One region of the Bradyrhizobium sp. UFLA06-06 genome, then DNA from elsewhere that is predicted to be linked to it. Evidence: riboswitches for the same ligand, from Rfam matches in the RefSeq annotation. Region 1 holds a riboswitch; the other holds the start of a gene.
The links. A riboswitch is a leader RNA that binds a small molecule or an ion and turns the genes downstream of it on or off. The one in region 1 is predicted to bind S-adenosylmethionine.
Positions count from the first base shown of each region.

Region 2: linked by a shared signal. The riboswitch ahead of IF803_RS26145 (O-succinylhomoserine sulfhydrylase) and the one ahead of metX (homoserine O-acetyltransferase MetX) in region 1 are both predicted to bind S-adenosylmethionine.

Region 1 is NZ_JADFUD010000049.1:1,185-12,065, reverse strand. Features, by position in the region: gene IF803_RS31055 (hypothetical protein) at 1-397, shown strand, start outside; gene IF803_RS31050 (hypothetical protein) at 610-1,119, shown strand; gene IF803_RS31045 (Bug family tripartite tricarboxylate transporter substrate binding protein) at 1,427-2,416, shown strand; gene IF803_RS31040 (hypothetical protein) at 2,452-3,012, opposite strand; gene IF803_RS31035 (VOC family protein) at 3,525-3,959, opposite strand; gene IF803_RS31030 (prephenate/arogenate dehydrogenase family protein) at 4,050-4,982, opposite strand; gene hisC (histidinol-phosphate transaminase) at 4,987-6,084, opposite strand; gene IF803_RS31020 (chorismate mutase) at 6,184-7,032, opposite strand; SAM riboswitch at 7,207-7,286, shown strand; gene metX (homoserine O-acetyltransferase MetX) at 7,372-8,577, shown strand; gene metW (methionine biosynthesis protein MetW) at 8,574-9,239, shown strand; gene IF803_RS31005 (alpha/beta fold hydrolase) at 9,331-10,203, opposite strand; gene IF803_RS31000 (TIGR02594 family protein) at 10,435-10,881, shown strand, end outside.
Region 2 is NZ_JADFUD010000034.1:32,067-42,947, forward strand. Features, by position in the region: gene pimD (pimeloyl-CoA dehydrogenase small subunit) at 1-221, shown strand, start outside; gene IF803_RS26140 (SDR family NAD(P)-dependent oxidoreductase) at 348-1,121, shown strand; gene IF803_RS26145 (O-succinylhomoserine sulfhydrylase) at 1,395-2,588, opposite strand; SAM riboswitch at 2,665-2,744, opposite strand; gene IF803_RS26150 (2'-deoxycytidine 5'-triphosphate deaminase) at 2,879-3,985, shown strand; gene IF803_RS26155 (hypothetical protein) at 4,277-5,326, shown strand; gene IF803_RS26160 (MATE family efflux transporter) at 5,456-6,898, shown strand; gene IF803_RS26165 (SRPBCC family protein) at 7,107-7,523, opposite strand; gene IF803_RS26170 (VOC family protein) at 7,657-8,016, opposite strand; gene IF803_RS26175 (helix-turn-helix transcriptional regulator) at 8,073-8,912, opposite strand; partial or broken gene IF803_RS26180 (methylated-DNA--[protein]-cysteine S-methyltransferase) at 8,994-9,185, opposite strand; gene IF803_RS26185 (glycosyltransferase family protein) at 9,344-10,881, shown strand, end outside.

The sequences.
Region 1 (10,881 bases):
CGGCTCGATCCAGCCGCTGCCGATCACGGCCTTCCTGGTCGGCTCGGTCTGGCACACGACGCCGTCGCTCGATCTCTACGCCTATGCCGGGCTCGAAAAGACCAAGGCGACCTTCTCCAATGTCGGCACGGTGCCGTTCGGCTACGGCAATCCGCTCTACAACAACCTCGGCTGCAACATCGAGAACTCGCCGGCCGCGACCTGCAACGGCAACACTTCGGAGGTGAGGCAGTACACCGCGGGCTTCTACGACACGATCTTCAAGGGCTCCTACGGCACCATCAAGGCCGGCGCGCAATATTCCTACACCCAGCGCTTCGCCTTCCAGGGTGTCGGCGGCGCGCCGAAGACCGACGACCACATCGTCATGACCCAGATCCGCTACTACCCGTTCTAGTCCTCCGTGTCGCAAGACCCTCATGGTGAGGAGCGCGAAGCGCGTCTCGAACCATGAGGCCCGGTCCATGGCCTGCATCCTTCGAGACGCCCGCAAGCGCGGGCTCCTCAGGATGAGGGGAAGTCGGTAGTGACCAGGATGGCTTCGCGCGCGGTGGACATTGATTCCGATGCGGCCAGAACCGATGCCGCTTCTGGAAAGGGAGGCTACAGATGAGGATCGTGACCAGACCGAAGCAGAGGGCCGTGATCGCGCGCGAATTGATGATGGTCAGCCGCGCCGCGCATGTGCTGCAGCGGACCGGCCTGGCGATGGCCGGTGCCATGGCCGGCACGTTCGTCGCCGCCCAGCTCGCCAAGGGCCATGTCGCTGTCTTCGGCACGCTGATCTTCATCGCAACGACGATCGTGATCGGCGCCGCCGGTTTCTATCTCGGCATCGATATTCCCAAGCCCGCGATGCGCGGCACGGGGCGCATTGATGCCGTCGAGCTTATGAGCGCGGGCGGCATCTTCCTTGCCGCGCTGGCTGCGCTGGTGTCTGTCTACGGCATCGTGTTCGACGAAATTCCGCCGCGCGCCTGGGAGTTCGTGATCGGCTCCTGGTGGTTCGGTGGCGGCATCATGCTGGCGACCGCCGGCCTCGTCGGCCGTCAGCGGCCGGCGCAGAAGGCCGCCGCGATATCGGCGGGGCCGATCCGGGATCAACGGTTGCGGCGGTGAGCACGGTCGCGACGAGTGAATTCGAACGATCGCGCTCTCACTCCGTCACCCTGAGGTGGCCGCCTCTTCGGCGGCCCTCGAAGGGCGGCGGCCCGGCTGCGGCCGTGCATCCTTCGAGGCTCGCGTAGCGGCGCAGTTGCGCCGCTGTGCTCGCACCTCAGGATGACGGGGCTGACACCATTGCGCGCCTTGCCTCGACCAGTGCGTCGCAGCCTTCCGCTGCCACATTTCCCTGCTGCGCCAATCTGTCCCGTAGCTGCGACCGGCCGATGCGATACCCTCACCAAAAAATCGGGGAGGGACTTTAATGCCAGCGAAATTCACCCGCCGTCACGTCATCGCTGCCGGATCAGCGGCCGCCGCGATGCCCTTCCTGTCACGCGGAGCCTCGGCGCAAGCCGCCTGGCCCTCGCGGCAAATCCGCATGATCTGCAGCTACCCCGCCGGCGGGCAGACTGATCTCCTGGCGCGAGCCTTCGGCGAATTCATCGCAAGGCAAGTCGGGCAGACCGTCGTCATCGAGAACAAGGCGGGCGCCTCGGGCTCGATCGGCGCCGCCGAGGTGGCGCGCGCCGCGCCTGACGGTCACACCATCCTGTGCTCGATCTCGACCACTTACGTGATGAACCGCGCTATGATGAAGAACCCCGGCTACGACATGGACAAGGATCTGACGCTGGTCAGCGTGATCCCGGGCGCCGGGCTGCTGCTGGTCGCGAGCCCGAAATTGGGCGTCAAGACACTGGCGGAATTCGTCGCCTATGCGCGCAGCAGCGGCAAGGTGAATTTCGGCACCTACAGCGCGGGCTCCGCGCCGCACATGACGATCAACGAGCTCAACAAGCAGTATGGCCTCACCATCGAGCCGATCCATTATCGCGGCGAGGCGCCGATGTGGACCGGGCTTGCGGAAGGCACGCTCGATGTCGCGATGGGCAGCTACACCGCCGCGCAAACCGTGCTGCAGAGCAACCGGGGCGTCGTCTTCGGAGTTCACTCGAAGAAGGTCGACGCGATCCCCGAGATCAGGACGCTGCCCGAGCAGGGCGCGACGTCGAAGTTCTTCACCGTGAGCGGCTTCTCGGGCTGGGCGCTGCCGAAGGCGACGCCGCAGCCGATCGTCGATCGGCTGTCGGAGATTTGCGTCGCCGCCAATAGCGATCCGAAGGTGAAGGAGGTGCTCGCGACCTTCGTGCTGGAGCCCGCGATCGGCTTCAAGGACAGCAATGCGCTGTATCAGCGCGAATTGCCGGTCTGGATGGAGGCCGCGCAGTCACTCGGCCTGCCGCCGGCTTAAAGCGATCAGGAACTGAAGGATGGCTGCATCGGCGGTCACCATTCGTCGTAGAACCACTCCCTTGGGATTCGAGGTCGCGCCCTTGCGTATGGCGGGATAGACGTCCGCTCGGGCTTGCGCACGGCCGGAGCCGGCTGCGTCGGAGGCGGTGAGGCCTTCGGCTCGGAAACCTTCGCGAGTGCCCGTTTCATTTCTTCCTGGCTCGCCTTGAGTTCCTCAATGGCTTTGGAGTTCTCGCGGGCCATCTGTTGCTGGTTCGCCTTTAGTTGCTCGATATTTCGCTCAACATTCGCGAGGTCGCGTGCGATCGTTTGCAGCAGCTGCGTCTGATCGGGAGGGGCTGTGTTGGCTGTCGGCGCGGCGTCCTGCGGTGGTGCGGTCTGAGGCAACGGCGTCGCTTGGGGCGGAGCGGTGTCTGCCGCGGCGACCTGAACGGCAGGTGGAGCGGGCTGCGCCGGAGGCTGCGGATCATCCGGCGGCAATGCTGGAGTTGAAACGAGCTGCGGCGCCCAACGGGCGACAAGCAGCTTGGCTTCCCCGCCATATGACGATTGCAAAGCCAGGGCAGCGACAACGATACATGCTGCCACCGACAAGGCGGTGAGGGCTCGGAATATCGGTCTTCCGGGTCGCGATTGCAAGCCAGGTCCGGAAGAAGAGGGGCTGGGCCCGGAAGAAGCAGGGCTAGGTCCGACCGAGGGCGGGTTTGGCTGCACCGAAGGGCGGGACGCGGCATCGCGCTCCATTCTTGCGAGCTGTTCACTCAAGCGCGTGAGTTCTTCATCGGCGCGCGCAATCTGCCTGTGGGCTTCCGCGAGTCTTTCGTCGGCGCGCGCGCTCACGCTATCGTTCGATCCAGCTGGGTCCGGAGTGGGTGCGGAGTTCATTGACGTATCCCTTTCCGTGCAATGTCACCCAAGAGTACCGACTCGGCTATCCGTCAGGGGCGATCAGCCTCCAGCACTCGCTTCAGTCTTGTCCAAAGAATGGCCGGATGATAGCGCGCCTGAGGTCTCGTGATAATGGGGCGAGGTACCGGCAAGCCGACATCGGGGCAGGCTTGCGAGTTGTCCTTGGGGCAATGCAAAAGGTCCTGGCCAGCGTAGTCTCAGGCGTCCCGCTCCACCAACTCGAAGGTGATGCCCTCCGGGCCCTCGAACAGCCGGAGCTTCCGGCTGATGTAATCCATCTCGTCGCTCAGCATGGTGACACCGTTCGCCACCAGGTGCGCGGTGGCCGCCTCGATGTCGTCGACGCGGAAGGCGAGGTGATTGAAGCCCAGCCTTCGCAGATTGGTCGGGTGCACCCCCGGATCGGTCCCCGGGGGCGGGTCGAACTGGAGCAGCTGGATCTCGAAATCCGCTCCTTGGAGTGCGAGCGTGATGTGCTGCGCTCTCATGGCCGGCATGCCCATGTACCGGGCGGGAACGCCGCCGTCGATGGTCGCGACGTGGGTCTTCTTGAAGCCAAGCAGTGCGAAGAACGCGATCGCCGGGCCGGCATCTGCCACTGCGATCGTCACATGATCCGGACTGAGTATCATCTGATCGCTCCCTGTCATCAGTGACGCGCCGGCTTTCCTGCTGGAGGCTACCAGCTCGCTCCGTCCGCCGGTAGGCGGACCGAGCCCCGCCTACGTCTTCAAATTCGCATGCGGCCGGCCGAAGTCGGGCGCGGCGGAGTCCTGGCCGGTCTCGACGATGCCGCGGCGGATGGCGCGGGTGCGGGTGAAGTGGTCGAACAGCGCTTCGCCGTCGCCGCGCCGGATCGCGCGGGTCAGCTTCGACAGATCCTCGTTGAAGGTGCCGAGCATCTCGAGCACGGCGTCCTTGTTGGCCAGGAATACGTCGCGCCACATCGTCGGGTCCGAGGCCGCGATGCGGGTGAAGTCGCGGAAGCCTCCGGCGGAGAATTTGATGACCTCGGATTCCGTCACCTGCGCCAGCTCGTCGGCGGTGCCGACGATGGTGTAGGCGATCAGATGCGGCAGATGGCTGGTGATCGCGAGCACAAGGTCATGATGATCGGGCGTCATGACCTCGACCTTGGCGCCGAGCGCGGCCCAGAACGCGCGCAGCCGGTCGGTCGCCGCGGGATCGGTGCCTTCGGGCGGGGTGAGGATGCACCAGCGATTGATGAACAGCTCGGCGAAGCCGGAATCCGGCCCCGAATGCTCGGTGCCGGCCACCGGATGCGCCGGGACGAAGTGGACGCCGTCAGGCAGATGCGGCGCCATGTCCTTGACGACGGCGCCTTTCACCGAGCCGACGTCGGAGATGATGGCGCCGGGCTTGAGATGCCCGGCGATCTCGGCGGCGACCGGGCCGCAGGCGCCGACCGGGATACAGAGGATGACGAGGTCGGCATCCTTCACCGCCTCGATATTGGTCTCGACGACGCGATCGACGATGCTGAGCTCGGCGACGCGCGCACGCGTCTTCTCCGAGCGCGCGGTGGTCACAATCTCGCCGACCAGCCCTTGCGCGCGCGCGCCGCGCGCGATCGAGCCGCCGATCAGGCCGAAGCCGATCAGCGCGATGCGTTTGAAGAGCGGGGCGGTGGTCACGATGTCACTTTCCGGCCAGGAAGTCGCGCAGTCCCTCGACCACGAGGCGGTTGGCCTCCTCGGTGCCAATGGTCATGCGCAGCGCATGCGGCAGCTTGTAATTGTTGAGTGCGCGCAGCACGAGGCCGCGCCGTGTGAGATAGGCGTCGGCTTCCGCCGCGGTCTTGCCCTTGTCGGTCGGGAAGTGGATCAGCACGAAATTGGCGACGCTCGGCGTCACCTTCAGCCCGAGCTTGCCGATCTCCTCGGTCAGCCAGTTGCGCCATTGTTCGGTGTGGGTCCGCGACATCTGCACATGCGCCGTGTCCTCGATCGCCGCCACCGCCGCCAGCATCGCCGGTGTCGTGACGTTGAACGGACCGCGGATGCGGTTGCAGGCATCGACGATATGCGCGGGCCCGAACATCCAGCCGATCCGCAGCGCGGCAAGGCCGTGGATCTTCGAGAAGGTGTGCGTCACCACCGTGTTGTCGGTGGTCGCGACCAGCTCGATGCCGAGCTCGTAGTCGTTGCGCGAGACGTAGTCGGCATAGGCGGCATCGAGCACCAGCAGCACATGCGACGGCAGCGCGGCGCGCAGGCGCTTGACCTCGTCGAACGGGATGTAGGTGCCGGTCGGATTGTTCGGGTTGGCGAGCCAGACCAGTTTCGTGCGCGGCGTCACCACCTTGAGAATGGCGTCGACGTCGGCGGTGAAATTGGTCTCGGCCGCGATCACGTTCCTGGCGCCGTTCGCCATGGTGGCGATCGGGTAGACCAGGAAGCCGTGGGTGGTGGAGATCGCCTCGTCGCCGGGCGCGAGATAGGTGTGCGCCAAGAGATTGAGGATCTCGTCGGAGCCGGCGCCGCAGATGATGCGGTCGGGATCGAGCCCGTAGGCGCGGCCGATCGCCTCGCGCAGCACGCGCGAGGTGCCCTCCGGATAGTCCTCGAGATGGTCAGCCGCGGCCTCGTAGGCCGCGATCGCCTTCGGAGACGGACCGAACGGCGTCTCGTTGGCGGACAGCTTGAACACCTTGCGGCCCGGTTCCGGCACCGGGCTCTTGCCGGGCGTGTAGGGCGCAATATCGAGGATGCCGGGGTTCGGCACGGGGCGGGACATCATCAACTCCGAACAGAGCGTTTTCAAGCGAAGTGGACACCGGTTCGCGTGAAGAAAACGCGTCAAAACAAAAGCCTGGACGAGCGGCCGGCTGCTACTTCAGGTCCTGGCCGATCCGTTAGAGGGCACCGTATAGCGCGTTGCGTGGCTGCCGACGAGGGCCGACGAGCGCACTGAGGCGCCGGCCTTGATCAGGGCGAGCTTGATGGCCTCGAAATCGTGGCCGGTGACCGAGACCAGGAGCGCCGCGCCGTCGAAGGCGGTGTCGGGGACCGCGACGATCTCGGCGAGCGGCGCAAGCGCCCGGGCGACATCGGCGTTCCAGCCGGAGACGCGCACGCTCCAGGTCTGCACTTCGGTGACCATGGCGTCGTCGGCGACCCGCGAGATCACGAACACCGGCAGCGCAGCGGGATGGTCGGCGCGTTCGAGGAACGGCAGCCGCGCGATGATCTTCGGCGCGCCACTGGCCTCGAGCGCATTCCACCACGGCGTGCGGCTTGCGATCGCGGAGACCAGCGCGAGGTCGCCCTTCGACTTCGCCACCGCTTCGACCGCGGCCTGTGCGCTGAAATGCGAGACGTAAGGCACCACGAAGCCGAAGTGAAACCGCGCCGAGTCGCGCATGGCCGACTCGCCGACCGAAACATCGGCATGCACCGCGAACGGCGCCTGCACATAGGTGAAGGTCGAGATGATGACGCGCCAGATGCTCTCGATGGTGTCGAGCGGCAGGATGCCGCGATGACGCCGCACCAGTTCGCGCATCATGCTGGCCTCGCGCGCCGGGCGAAACGCCGAGCCGACCTCCTGGGTCTTCTTGACCTGGATCAGGCGGTCGATGATATCGCCGCGCGCCATCAGCAGGCGGTGAACCTGCTCGTCGATCGCATCGATCTCCTTGCGCAGATCCTGCAGCGAGGGCGGCGACGGGGGTGGGTTGGACATGCTCTCAAACCTTGTCGTCGGGGCGGCCCGTTGCCGCGTCGGACAGGGTCCCTGATTAGGAAAGACGGGCAGCGAAAGCAAAGAGAAACGTCGCAGGCGTGCCTTGCGCATTCGGTTAACCAATTGGCCGTGGGCAGGGCTGTCTTGACGCCGGGGGGCGTGGGGACTACGTTCCCTGCGTCCCGTGGTCATTTGAGCCGGCCGGCTTGCAGCCACGTTAAACAACTCGCTAAACAGGCCGGGGACCTTATCAGCTCCCGGCCGAACCTTTGTTCAGGCCGGGTTTTTTATTGGCCTGAGGTCCGTCGAGCCCTCCCGCGCGGAGGCAGGGTCGCCTAGATGAGCAACGTGCGTCCGATACCGAGCCCACAAACCCCGAGCGATGATCGCGCCCATGAGGCCGACCATCCGTCGTCACTGGTGGCGAAATTCGGGATGGACCAGCCGCTCAAGCTCGATTGCGGCGTCGATCTCGCACCGTTCCAGATCGCCTATCAGACCTATGGCGAGCTCAATGTCGACCGCTCCAACGCGATCCTGGTCTGCCACGCGCTGACCGGCGATCAGCACGTCAACAACATCCATCCCGTCACCGGCAAGCCCGGCTGGTGGGAGACCATGGTCGGCATCGGCCGGCCGATCGATCCCGATAAATACTTCATCATCTGCTCCAATGTGATCGGCGGCTGCATGGGCTCGACCGGCCCTGCGTCGCTGAACCCCGCGACCGGCAAGGTGTGGGGACTCGATTTCCCGATCATCACCATCCCCGACATGGTGCGCGCGCAGGCGATGCTGATCGATCGCCTCGGCATCACGACGCTGTTCTGCGTGGTCGGCGGCTCGATGGGCGGCATGCAGGTGCTGCAATGGACCGCGGCCTATCCGGAGCGCGTGTTCTCGACGCTCGCGATTGCCTGCTCGACGCGCCACTCGGCGCAGAACATCGCGTTCCACGAGCTCGGCCGCCAGGCCGTGATGGCCGATCCGGACTGGCGCGGCGGCCGCTATGTCGACGAGGACACCCATCCGCATCGCGGGCTCGCCGTGGCGCGGATGGCCGCGCACATCACCTATCTCTCGGACGCCGCGCTGCATCGCAAGTTCGGACGGCGGATGCAGGACCGCGAGCTGCCGACCTTCTCGTTCGATGCGGATTTCCAGGTCGAGAGCTATCTGCGCTACCAGGGCTCGTCCTTTGTCGAGCGCTTCGACGCCAACTCCTATCTCTATCTGACCCGCGCGATGGACTATTTCGACATCGCCGCCGACCACAACGGCGTGCTGGCGAAGGCGTTCACCGGCATCCAGACGCGGTTCTGCGTGGTGTCGTTCACCAGCGACTGGCTGTTTCCGACCTCGGAATCGCGCGCGCTGGTGCATGCGCTGAATGCGTCGAGCGCGCGGGTGTCGTTCGCCGAGATCGAGACCGACAGGGGGCACGACGCCTTCCTGCTCGACGTGCCCGAATTCCTCGACATCTCCCGCGCCTTCCTGCTGGCCGCAGGCAAGGCGCGCGGACTGAAGGACGACGGCCAGTCATGAGCATGCAGCAGACATTGCCCTTGCCGGGTATCGCGCCGGAGCGGACCGGCGGCCATCGCACCGATCATCTCCTGGTCGCCGACATGGTGCGGCCGGGCTCGCGCGTGCTCGATGTCGGCTGCGGCGATGGCGAATTGCTGCAGCTGTTGGAGAGCCGCGGCATCGACGGCCGCGGAATCGAGCTGTCACGCGAGGGCGTCAATGGCTGCGTCGCCAAGGGACTCGCCGTGGTGCAGGGCGATGCCGACACCGATCTCGTCAACTATCCCGACGATGCGTTCGACTACGTGATCTTGTCGCAGACCTTGCAGGCGACGCGACAGCCCAAGGTGGTGCTGGAAAATCTGCTGCGCATCGGCCAGCGCGCCATCGTCTCGTTCCCGAATTTCGGGTTCTGGAAGATGCGGCTGCAGCTCCTGATCGGCGGCCACATGCCGCGCACCGAGAATTTGCCGGCGAGCTGGTACGACACCTCGAACATCCATTTCTGCACCATCAAGGATTTCGTGCAGCTCTGCGAGGAGATCAATGTCAAGATGGAGCGCGCGGTGGCGCTCGATCTCTACGGCCGTCCGGTGCCGCTCAACCTGCCGTGGTGGGTGTGGAACATGTTCGGCGAGCAGGGCGTGTTCCTGCTCAGCCGGGGTGGGCAGGGGAAGTGACGTCATGGCGTCATTTCGGGGCACGCGAAGCGTGAACCCGGAATCTCGAGATTCCGGGTTCGATGCTGCGCATCGCCCCGGAATGACAGGACTACACCGGCGCCGCCACCAGCGACCGCGGATCGCGCGCCGGCCAGCGGCCGGCCTCGACCAGCGCGATGAAGCGCTCGACCATCTCGTTGAACAGCGCTGGCTCCTCGAGGTTGAGCACGTGACCCGACTTCGGGAAGAAGGAAAGCCCGGCGGCCGGCAGATGCTGCTTCAGGAACATGCTGGGGGCGATGCAATTGTCGTCCTCGTCGCCGCACAGGATCAGCGCCGGCGTCACGGCGCGCCTGATCGCGTCGGTCATGGTGTAGATCGAGGGTCGGCCGCCCTGGAAGCTGCGCATCGTATTGGCCGAGCCCCTGGCGTCGTGGCGGGCGAGCGCGGCGTAGAAGTCGGCGTGGCCGCGCGGATCCTTGACCAGGAACGGAATCCGGCTCGGCGCCTCGCGCGTCACCTTGGCGACCTCGACCGCGCCGATGGTCTCGTATTGCTCGGCATTGGCGCGGCACTGCGCGCGGAAGGCATCGAGATTCTCGAGGCTCGAGCCGGAGCCGACCGCGGCCAGCGTCATCGACAGCGCGCGCTCCGGCGCGTTGAGCGCGATCTGTAGCGACGAATAGGAGCCCATCGAGAGCCCGACGAAATGCGCCTTGGCGATGCCGAGATGATCGAGCACCGCGAGCGCGTCGGTATAGAAGTGCTGGTAGGTGTAGACGTCGGCGCTCGGCGGCACGTCGGACGGCGTGTAGCCGCGCGCCGAATAGGCGATGCAGCGGTGGCCGCGCGCGAAGTAGCGCATCTGCGGCTCCCAATTGGTGTGATCAGCGGCAAACTCGTGCAGGAAGATGATCGGGGTTCCGCTGCCGGCCTCTTCGAAATGGAGGCGGACATGATCTTTCGTCGTGGCGTAGGGCATTGAAATTCTCCTCTCGTTGGCCGCGTCCAGATTTGCAGTTAATTTTCAGGGCCGCAATGCGGCAGTTCCGGTTCCTTTCTCGTCATCGAATCATCGCGGAATGACCCAGAAATGGTTCCCGCTGCGCCGCATGAAATCTTCCTCGCGCCATCCCGATTTTCAAAACCACCGTCGCGTTCCCCCGGGAACGCGACGGGGAGTTGGGGGGCGTTACAGAGGATCTAGTGAAGTATGGTTCAGTTGCTTGCGTGTCGCCGGTCGCTTCGTGTTTTGGCGCTGGCTCTGTGTTCGCTCACTCTCGCAGTGATCTCCGCCGCTCCGGCATCCGCCCGTCCGCACCACTCACGTCACGCGCATTCGGCCCATGCCGGCCATCACGCGCGTCATTATGCCCGTCATCACTATCGGCACGCCGCGCGGCTGTCGCGCGCCGAGCGCCGCGCGCTCGCGCAGCCGGGTGGGATCATCGAAACCAACGCAGCGCCGTTGCCCGGCAGCGCTGACCCCGTGCCCAACACCGGCGGCGTCAGCGCGGCAGGTGGCTTCGGCTCGTCCGGCATCGTGGCCGAGGCGCGCCGCTATCTCGGCGGCAATCCGACCGACCGCTCCAGCCTGTGGTGCGCACGCTTCATGAACATGGTGCTGCAGCACACCGGCCATCGCGGCACCGGCTCCGAC
Region 2 (10,881 bases), on a different contig from region 1:
CCAAGGAGCGTTCTTCAGCGGTTGCCGCTGCCAAGGTGCAGGTCGGCAAGTCCTTGAAGTTCGTCGGCCAGCAGTCGATCCAGCTTCATGGCGGCATCGGCATGACCATGGAAGCCAAGATCGGCCACTACTTCAAGCGGCTGACCATGATCGAGAACACGCTCGGCGACACCGACTACCACCTCCGTCGCGTCAGCGAGGGCGGCGGGTTGTTGGCTTGAGCCATCTCCGTCATTCCGGGGCTCGCGAAGCGAGAACCCGGAATCTCGCGCCGCAACCTCTGGATTCCGGGTTCGCGACTGCGTCGCGCCCCGGAATGACGTGCAAATAACAGGGAAACAACAACAATGAAAAACACCCCGTTCGATCTCACCGGCCAGGTCGCGGTCATCACCGGCTCGAGCCGCGGCATCGGCCGCTCCTCGGCCGAGCTCCTGGCCAAACTCGGCGCCAAGATCGTGATCTCCTCGCGCAAGGCGGACGCCTGCGAGGAAGTCGCCGACGGCATCAAGAAGGCGGGCGGCGATGCGCTCGTCATCCCCTGCAACATTTCACGCCGCAACGAGGTCGAGGCGCTGGTCTCGGGCACCATCAAGCATTACGGCAAGATCGACATCCTGGTCTGCAACGCCGCGGTGAACCCGTATTACGGCCCGCTGCTCGACATCACGGACGAGGCCTTCGACAAGATCATGGGCGCCAACGTCAAGAGCAACATCTGGCTCTGCTCGCAGACCATCCCGCAGATGGCCGAGCGCGGCAAAGGCTCGGTCGTGATCATCTCCTCGATCGGCGGCCTGCGCGGCTCGACGGTGATCGGCGCCTACGGCATCTCCAAGGCGGCCGACTTCGCGCTGTGCCGCAGCCTCGCCGGCGAATGGGGGCCGAAGGGCGTGCGCGTCAATTGCGTGGCGCCCGGCCTGGTGAAGACCGATTTCGCCCGCGCGCTGTGGGAGGATCCGGACAATCTGAAGCGCCGCACCGCATCGACGCCGCTCCGCCGCATCGGCGAGCCCGACGAGATCGCCGGCGCGGTGGCCTATCTCGCTTCCGACGCCTCGACCTTCATGACCGGCCAGACCATCGTGGTCGACGGCGGCGTCACGACGGCGGCGACGTAAGCGCCGTTCCTTCGCCTCCCCGCAAGCGCAGGGCTATCGCATTTCGTGGCGGTGCCCTCGTGGCCATCCTTCGAGACGCCCGCCTTCGGCGGGCTCCTCAGGATGAGGTCTTGTTTTGCGGCACAATAGTAGACCCTCATGGTGAGGAGCGCCGCTTGCGGCGCGTCTCGAACCATGAGGCCAAGCACTTGCGCGGTCGCCAAGGGCATATGCGATAGCCCTGCCCGCAAGCGGGAGAGGGGGCGCAGCCCGCTTGGCGCTTCTACATTTGCCTCAGACCCGCTCCAGTGCCCGCTCAAAATCCTCGATCAGGTCGTCGGGATGCTCGAGCCCGGCCGAGAAGCGAATAAAACCTTCGCTGATACCGAGCTCGGCGCGGGCCTCCGGCGCCAGGCGCTGATGCGTCGTGGTCGCGGGATGCGTGACCAGGCTCTTGGCATCGCCGAGATTGTTGGAGATGCGCGAGATCTTCAGCGCGTTGAGGCAGCGGAAGGCGCCGGCCTTGCCGTCCTTCACCTCGAAGCCGACCAGCGTCGAGCCGGCGCCCATCTGCTTCTTCACCGTCTCGGCCTGCGGATGGTCGGGGCGGCCCGGATAGACCAGCCGCGTGATCTTCGGATGCCTGGCCAGCGCCTCGGCGATCTTCGCCGCGTTCTCGGTCTGGGCGCGGACGCGGACGCCGAGCGTCTCCAGCCCCTTCAGCAGCACCCAGGCGTTGAACGGCGACAGCGACGGGCCGGTCTGGCGCATGAAATTGTGGATGTGCTCGGCGATGAAGGCTTCCGACGACAGGATGACGCCGCCGAGGCAGCGGCCCTGGCCGTCGATATGCTTGGTCGCGGAATAGACCACGACGTCGGCGCCGAGCGACAGCGGGCTCTGCCAGATCGGCGTCGCGAACACATTGTCGACGATCAGCCGGGCGCCGCCGCTATGCGCGATCTCTGCGATCGCGCCGATGTCGAGCACGTCGAGCGTCGGATTGGTCGGGCTCTCCAGGAAGAAGGTCTTGGTGTTCGGCCGCAAGGCCCGCTGCCACTGGTCGAGATCGAGGCCGTCGACCAGCGTCGTCTCGATGCCGTAGCGCGGCAACAGGTCCTGCACCACGTAGAGGCAGGAGCCGAACAGGGCTTTCGAGGCCACCACATGATCGCCGGCCTTCAGCGGCGCGAGGATCGCGGTGGTCACGGCGGCCATGCCGGTCGCGGTCGAGCGCGCGGCTTCCGCGCCCTCGAGCTCGATCATGCGGCGCTCGAACATCGCAATGGTCGGGTTGGAATAGCGCGAATAGATGAAGCCGGGGTCCTGGCCCTTGAAGCGCGCCTCGCATTGCTCGGCGGTGTCGTAGACGTAGCCCTGGGTGAGAAACAGCCCTTCCGACGTCTCCCCGAATTGCGAGCGCAGGGTGCCGCCGTGGACGAGGCGGGTTTCGGGACGAAAGTGGGCGGTACCTTCAGATTCAGACATGTGACCTCCGAGGTGGCCATTTCCCCTGGAAACTGGCCACAAAAAAACCGGCCTGGAGCAACCTCCACAAGCCGGGATCACACTGTCCCCGGCCTGTTTAGCGACTTATTTAACGTGGCTGCAAGCCGGCCGGCTCAAATCACCACGGGATAAGTGCAGCTGATATTCCCTCGCGCCCTTTCCGTCAAGACGGTCATCGGATAACCCGTAAAAGCCCATATTTTGGGGCTTGATGGCCGCCTGGAGTATGATTTTTGGGCCATCTCGAGGGATCGCCGAGGGACCGCATCGTGTCGTTCACGCTGGAAGATGAATCCAACGGAATCCTGCCCGACCGCATGATCGCGGAGATGGCGGAGGCCGGCCTCATTCTGCCCGCCTATGACTTCGTCGAGAGCCAGATCCAGCCGGCCAGCCTCGATCTGCGCCTTGGCGACATCGCCTACCGGGTCCGTGCCAGCTTCCTGCCGGGGCCCGATGCCACCGTCGCCGAGCGGATCGACGAGCTGAAGCTGCACGAGATCGATCTGTCCGACGGCGCGGTGCTGGAGACCAACTGCGTCTACATCGTGCCGCTGCTGGAGAGCCTGGCGCTGCCGCCGGAAATCGTGGCCGCGGCCAACCCGAAGAGCTCGACCGGACGGCTCGACGTATTCACCCGTGTGATTGCCGACGGCACCCGCCGCTTCGACATGATCGGCGCCGGCTATCACGGCCCGCTCTATGCCGAGATCAGCCCGAAGACGTTTCCCGTGCTGCTGCGCGAGGGGTCGCGGCTCAGCCAGGTCCGCTTCCGGATCGGCGAGGCGACGTTGACCGCCGACGAGCTCGATGCGCTGCATGCCGCCGAGCGGCTTGTCGATATCGACGATGCCGATCTCTCCGATGGCGTTGCGCTTTCCGTCGATCTCTCCGGCGAGAGCTCGGGCGGCTTCGTCGGGTATCGCGCCAAGCGCCACACCGGCGTGGTCGATGTCGATCGCCGCGGCGGCTATGCGGTCGACGATTTCTGGGAGCCGATCAAGGCCCGGCCCGACGGCAGCCTCATTCTCGATCCCGGCGAGTTCTACATCCTGGCGTCGAAAGAGGCGGTGCAGGTGCCGCCGGACTACGCCGCGGAGATGGTGCCGTTCGATCCGCTGGTCGGCGAATTCCGCGTCCACTATGCCGGCTTCTTCGATCCCGGCTTCGGCTATGCCGGCGCCGGCGGCAAGGGCGCGCGCGCCGTGCTGGAGGTGCGCTCGCGCGAGGTGCCATTCATCCTCGAGCATGGCCAGATCGTCGGCCGCCTCGTCTATGAACGGATGCTCGAGCGCCCCGACGCGCTGTACGGCCAGCGCATCGGCTCGAACTATCAGGCGCAGGGCCTGAAGCTGTCGAAACATTTTCGCGTGTAGCGGAATTCCTCCGCTGTCATTCCCCGCGAAAGCGGGGAATCCAGTACGCCGCGGCTTCTCGATCGGTCACACCGGCTCTGGAATAATGGATCGCCCGATCAAGTCGGGCGATGACACCGAGTGTGTAATTCCGTTTCGCGCGCGCTTAATTCCGTAGCCCGGATGAAGCGCTAGCGAAATCCGGGAGGCTGCATACGCGCATTGAGCTGCCCCGGATTGCGCTTCGCTGCATCCGGGCTACGATTGCGCGCGCGAGGCTTCATCTCGCCAACAAGAACAGCGGGAGCGGACATGACCGGAGAGCAGGACGCGCGCGAGGCTCAGTGGCGGAAGTGGCGCTGCGTCGCCGATCTCTATCACGCCTTCTTCACCGGGCTGATCCTCACCGTCGTCACGCGGCGCGGCACCGCTGATGCCGCGGAATTCGTCTTCCGCGTGTTTCGCCGCCAGCAGCAGGAACGCTTTCTCCCCGGCTTGAAGAAGCTCGGCCTCGACGGCCTGCCGCCGGCGGTCGCGGCCGCGCAGTATCATTATCTCTCCAACTGGATCGGCGGCGTGCATGTCGAATACATGTACGAGACCGACCGCAAGGCCTGGATCCGCTATCCGCCGCCGCGCTGGATCTGGAAGGGGACGGCGATCTGCGGCGTGCCCGGCGAGGTCTCGCGCGCGATGCTGCGCGGCTGGCACGCCAACAATGGCGTCGCGCTCGGGGATTTGCGGCTCGGCTTTGTCTGCACCAAGCAGAGTGTCGACGGCCAGGACGGCCTCGAAGGCTATTACTGCGAGTACGATCATCCGCTCGAGCTCGATCAGCGCCTCGTGTTCGCGCGCCATCTCGAGGCGCCACTGTTCGATTCCAGAACCGCGCCGGCGCTGCCGGTCGACAGCTGGCCGAAGCCGCGGCTGGAAAAGGCCTATCGCAACTACGCGATGGAATATGTGAAGACGGCCGCGCCGGTCATCGTGCAGGTGTTCGGCCCCGAGGATGCGAGCTATCTGCTGCATCTCACCGGCAAGCTGATCGGCATGCAGTATTATGACGAGGTCGCGCAGGCGCTCGGCGGGAGCCGTGGCCGTGCCACGGAATTTGCCGCATTCCTGCGCACTCTCTTCGAGTCGCAGGACGATGTCGCTGACATCACCGAATCCGAGGGCCAGTTCGAAATCCGCCAGCACGGCTGGAAGCTGATGGCCGACGTCGCCGACTATCATCCGGCCTGCGCCAGCGTGCTGACGGGCCTGTTCGAAGGGCTGGCCGCCGGCTGCGGGCGGCATATTCCGGTGCATCTGAAGCCGAATGGTGCCGCCGGCGCACCGTTCGTGTGGTCGATCGGCTAGCGCCAAGGTTCATCCGGGTTCACCTGCAATCGCGCAGGCCCCCCTTGCGCTCCGCGCACGTGGAATCCGCTGCTGCCATGGTAGGGAAACACCATGGCGCGGCTCCCCAGATCGCGCGTGGGAGTAGAAATGTCCGATCTCGGCCTCGCCGAAATTCCTGTCGACGAACAAGAGCGGCCGCTGCCGCCGCCGGTGACCAAGCCGGTGCGCAATGCGCTGCTCGACGGGCCGATCCTGCGCACGCTGTTGTGGCTCGCCTGGCCGAACGTGATCGCGCTCTCCGCCGGCACCTGCGTCGTCATCGCGGAGACTTCGTATATCGGCCGGCTCGGCGTCGAGTCGCTTGCGGCGATGGCGCTGGTGTTTCCCTGCGTGATCCTCACCATGACGATGTCCGGCGGCGCGATGGGCGGCGGCGTCGCATCCGCGATCGCGCGTGCGCTCGGTGCCGGCGAGATCGAGCGCGCCTCGACGCTGGCGATGCATGCGCTGCTGATCGGCCTGACCTTTGGTTTGACGTTCATGCTGGGCATGCTGATCTTCGGTCCGCGCCTGCTCGAATTGCTCGGCGGCCGCGGCAATGTGCTGGCGCAGGCGATCGCCTATTCGCAGGTGTTCTTCGGTGGCGCGATCCTGCCCTGGCTGATGAACACCATGGCCGGCATCCTGCGCGGCACCGGCAACATGAAGCTGCCGTCGACCATGATCCTGTCGTCGGCGGTGTGGCAGATCATTCTGGGCGGCACGCTCGGGCTCGGGCTCGGCCCGGTGCCGCAATTCGGCATGCGCGGTGTCGCCGCGGGTTCGCTGATCGCCTATTCGATCAGCATCAGCGTGATGGGCTGGTATCTGTTCTCGGGCCGCGCGCGCGTGAAGCCGAAGCTCAAGGGGCTGCGCGTGCAATGGGCGATGTTCATCGACATCCTCAAGGTCGGCGCAGTGTCCTGCTTCTCGCCGCTGCAATCGGTTCTGACGATCTCGATCTTCACCCACATGCTGGCGCAGTTCGGCACCGCGGTGCTCGCCGGCTACGGCATCGGCGCGCGGCTCGAATTCATGCTGACCTCGGTTGCTTTCGCGGTCGGCATCGCCTCGGTGCCGATGATCGGCATGGCGGTCGGCGCCGAGCGCGTCGCGCGGGCCCGGCGCATCGCCTGGACCGCGGGCACGGTGTCGTTCCTTGCGGTCGGCGTGGTCGGCAGCTTCATCGCCGTCTTCCCCGACCTCTGGGTCAATCTGTTCACCAACGATCCGCATGTGCGGGCGACCAGCCATCAATATCTCTCGACCGCCGCGCCGATGTACGCGTTCATCGGCCTTGCGATGTCGATGTATTTCTCCTCGCAGGGTGCCGCGAAGGTGCTGGGTCCGGTGCTGGCGCAGACCGCGCGGCTCATCTTCATCGGCGCCGGCGGCTGGTGGCTGTCGACGCATGACGCGAGCGCGCAGAACTTCTTCTCACTCGCCGCCGCCTCGATGGGGGTGCTCGGCGTGCTGTCCTGCCTCAGCGTAATCCTGACGCGCTGGGGCAAATCAGCGCCGGTCGCCGAGGCGCAGCCGGCGCTGTCGTAGATACTAAACCCGTCATCCTGAGGAGCCGCGAAGCGGCGTCTCGAAGGATCGACGGCCCCGGTGCTTCGGCGTCCGCTCGTAGAAACAGCGGGGCTGTCGCCCTTCGAGACGGTCGCTTCGCGACCTCCTCCAGCGACAAAGGCGAAGCCTTTGCGCGGGGGTGACGGTCATAGTTCGAAATGCGCGGCCAGTCGCATGACCTAGCGGGTCACGCCGCGCTCTTCTCCCTGGCCGATTTGGCCATCGCGGCTTGCATCGCCGCTGCGCCGAGGTCCATCTGCGCGTCCATGTAGGGCGCGACCTCGTGCGGCAGCACGTCGGCGATCCACACCACGCGGCAGCGCGTGTCGCCCTCGGCGAACACCTGCACCGAGGCGGAATGCTGCTTCAATCGTTCGCTGGTGATCGCATAGACCAGCCGCTTTCGGTTGTCGTCGCAATCGACCAGCGTCTCGCGCGCCACGGTGCCGTTGGCGAAAGTGACGGTGCGGACGTCGCCGTCGAGTTGCGTGTCGGTCACGAAGCCCGGCACCAGCCGCGTATGCAGCGCGCCGAAATCGCACAGCGCGTCCCAGACATGATCAGCCGGCGCGTCGATCGGGATATTCTTGTGAATGGAAGCCATCGTTCAATCCTCCTTGGTTTCAGACGTGTCGTCATTGCGAGGAGCGAAGCGACGAAGCAATCCACGCCGCAGCAGGCGGAACCATGGATTGCTTCGCTCCGCTCGCAATGACGGCGGAGTTCGTGGTGTGCACCTACGTGGCCACCGCCTCGACATTGTTGCCGTCGGGATCGAGCAGGAACGCCGCGTAATAGGTCGGGCTGTAGTCCTTGCGATGGCCCGCCGCGCCGTTGTCCTTGCCGCCGGCTTTCAGGCCTGCGGTGTGGAATGTCTTGATCGCGTCGTGGCTCGGCGCGCGGAACGCAACATGCGTTCCGCCTTGGGCCTTGCCCTTGTGCAAATGCAGCCAGAGCGCGGGCTCGCCCTTCGGGCCGAAGCCGGCGCCGCTGTCGTCGCGCGAGCAGAGCACGAAGCCGAGCGGCGCCAGCACCGCGGTGTAGAAGCGCACGCTGGCGTCGAGGTCTGCAACGCGCAATCCGATATGGTCGTACATAAGGAAATCTCCAGTCGTTGGGCGCATCGAAAGACGCGCGGACTGGAGCAGCCTAGCTATTGCAGCGCGAGACGTTCTTGGAAAATCTTGCGGTCGCCACGCGAGGCCTGGCGGAACTTCAGCGGCGAGGCGCCGGCGGCGCGGTGGAAGCTGCGCACGAAATTGGACAGGTCGCCGAAGCCGACGTCATAGGCGATGTCCGTGATCGGACTGTCGTCATCGGCGAGTCGCCGCGCCGCATGGCGCAGCCGCGAGCGCACGAGATATTGATGCGGGGTGACGCCGAGCACCGCGGAAAACAGCCGCAGGAAATGGAAGGTGCTCAACCCGGCGTGTTCCGCGGCATCGTCGAGGTCGATCTGATGCTGTGAATTGGCGTCGATCCACAGCGCGGCCTCGACGGCGCGGCGGCGATCGCGCAAGCCTGCGGTGAGGGGCTTCGTCTCGCGGTCGGACACCAGCTCGACAAGGCGGCTGGTGAGGAGGTGGCCGATCTCGTCGAGACCGACGTCGCTGTTGCCATCTGCCGCCGTTTGCGCAAGCTCGCCGATCACCATCAGTTCCGGCAGCGGCGGCACCGACCCGACCTGCCAGACCGCCGCGCGGTCGCCGATGGTCTCGACCAGCTCCGGGTCCAGGAAGAACGACAGGCATTCGTCGCCGACCACGTGGTCGTGCGTGCAGGTGTATTCATCGCCGGGATGGCCGACCAGGATCGAGCCTGCCACCAGCTCATGGAAGCGGCCGCGGCAATGGCAGCCGAAGCTGCCGCTGCGCACATAGGACACCGAGTGGGAGGCGAACTGCTCGGCGAACGGCTTGTCGCCGGGTTCCGCCGTGCAGCGGAACTCGTTCACCGTGATGCGATCGCGCTGCAGCAGCGTGGTTCGGACCATACCTGGGATTTAAGCTTGCGGCCGGAGTCGTGCAACGGGCAGCAGCACATCAAAAAGGGTCTTGTTGGTGGTCGGCTGGGCGCCCTCGATCGCGACAGCGACCTCCACGGGAGGGCGCATCTCGCGCGCATCCGGATAAAGCTTGAATAGCCGCTTGCGGGTCTCGATCTCGCGCAGCTCGGGAAGCTGCACGCCGGCCACGCCGAGCTCACCCCACGCGATACCGCATCGGCCGATCGCCGTGTCGAAAATGGTGTACCCACGCCCCGCCATGACGCCACCAGCCCCCATGCGCGCGATCTTAACATCGTCGCCGGCGTGCGCATCTTGAATCTTGACGTTTAGCTAACCATGTCGCGGCCCGTTCTGTGTGACCCCGCCAATTACCAGTCACGCATCTTAAACGCTTTGCCCGCTATCTGGTCGTCAGCATGCTGCTCCACGGTACGATCGGCGGAACGATGACCAGCACCGGCGCGGATATCGCGCGCGGCAGCACAGCCGCGGCCGGGACATCGGCCGGGCGTCGTCATCCGCTGTTCGCATTGCTGTTGCTGGCGTTGGTCCTGCGCCTTGCGGCCGCGCTCTGGCCCAACGTGATGTATCCGGACGAGATCTTTCAATATCTCGAGCCGGCGTGGCGAATGCTCGGCCATGACGGCATTTTGACGTGGGAGTGGCGCGAAGGCATTCGCGGGTGGCTCCTGCCGACATTGCTGGCCGGGCCGGTCGCGGTGGGCGGCTTGATTGCGCCGGGCGGTGAGGGCGCTTTCCTGGTGCCGCGCCTGGTCGCCGCAACAGCGTCGCTGTCGATCGTGGTCAGCGCCTGGTACTTCGGTGCACGCATCTCGCGAACCCATGCCATCGTCGCGGCGTTCGCGGCTGCGGTCTGGTTCGAGTTGATCCTGCTCGCGCCGCACACATTGGGCGAGCCGTTGGCGACGGCGCTGATCGTGCCGGCGGCGCTGCTGGTGACCGGTCGTCCGTCGCAGCGGCATCTCGCGATCGGCGGCGCGTTGCTCGCGTTCGCCTTTGTCTGCCGCTTCCAGTACGCGCCGGCCATCGCCGTGCTGGCGCTCGGCGCTTGCTGGATGCGTTGGCGAAACCTGATTGCGCTGATCGCGGGCGGTCTCGCCGCGCTGATGCTCTCCGCCGCGATCGACCTTGCGCATGGCGCCGTGCCGTTCGCCTGGCTGATCGGCAACATCAAGGAAAACCTGCTGCACGATCGCGCGACCGAGTTTGGCGTGACGCCGCCTTCGGCCTATCTCGTCAACTTCCTGATCGTGTGGTCGGCGGCGATCGTATTGCCGCTCGCTGCGATCTGGCGCGGCGCGCGCCATGCGCCGCTGCTGCTGGCCGTGGCGTTGGTCAACCTCGTCTTCCACAGCCTGATCGCGCACAAGGAATACCGCTTCGTCTTCCTGTCGGTGGTGCTGTTCATCATTGTCGCGGCGCTGGGATCGGCCGATTGGGTGCAGTGGCTGCGCGCAAAACCCGGCTGGCGCCGCTGGGCATTGCCGATCGTCACCGCCGGCTGGGCCTTGCTCTCGGTGACGCTCGCCGGCGCCAGCGAGGGGATGCGCGACTACTGGACGCGCGGTGTAGGCGCGGCGCGGCTCGCCGCCGAACTGCGCAGCGATCCGCAGCTGTGCGGCCTCGCACTTTACAATGTCCGTTTCCAGCTGTTGCCGGGGCGGGAACGATTGGTGGGGACGGCGCCGCTCTATGCGCTCGAGCCCGCCGATCCACTCGCCGAGCTGATCCTGCCGCCGCTGTTGCAGGCGACCAAGCCGGCCTTCAACCGCATCCTCGCGCGGCCCGCGGCCGCCGGTGATCTGCCGGCGGATTATTCAAGGCAAAGCTGTGCCCGCGTCGGCATCGCCGATGCCTGCATCTACGCACGAAGCGGCAGCTGCGACGCATCCGCCGCCGCGACTTTTGTCATCAATGACGTGCTCGTGAGGAT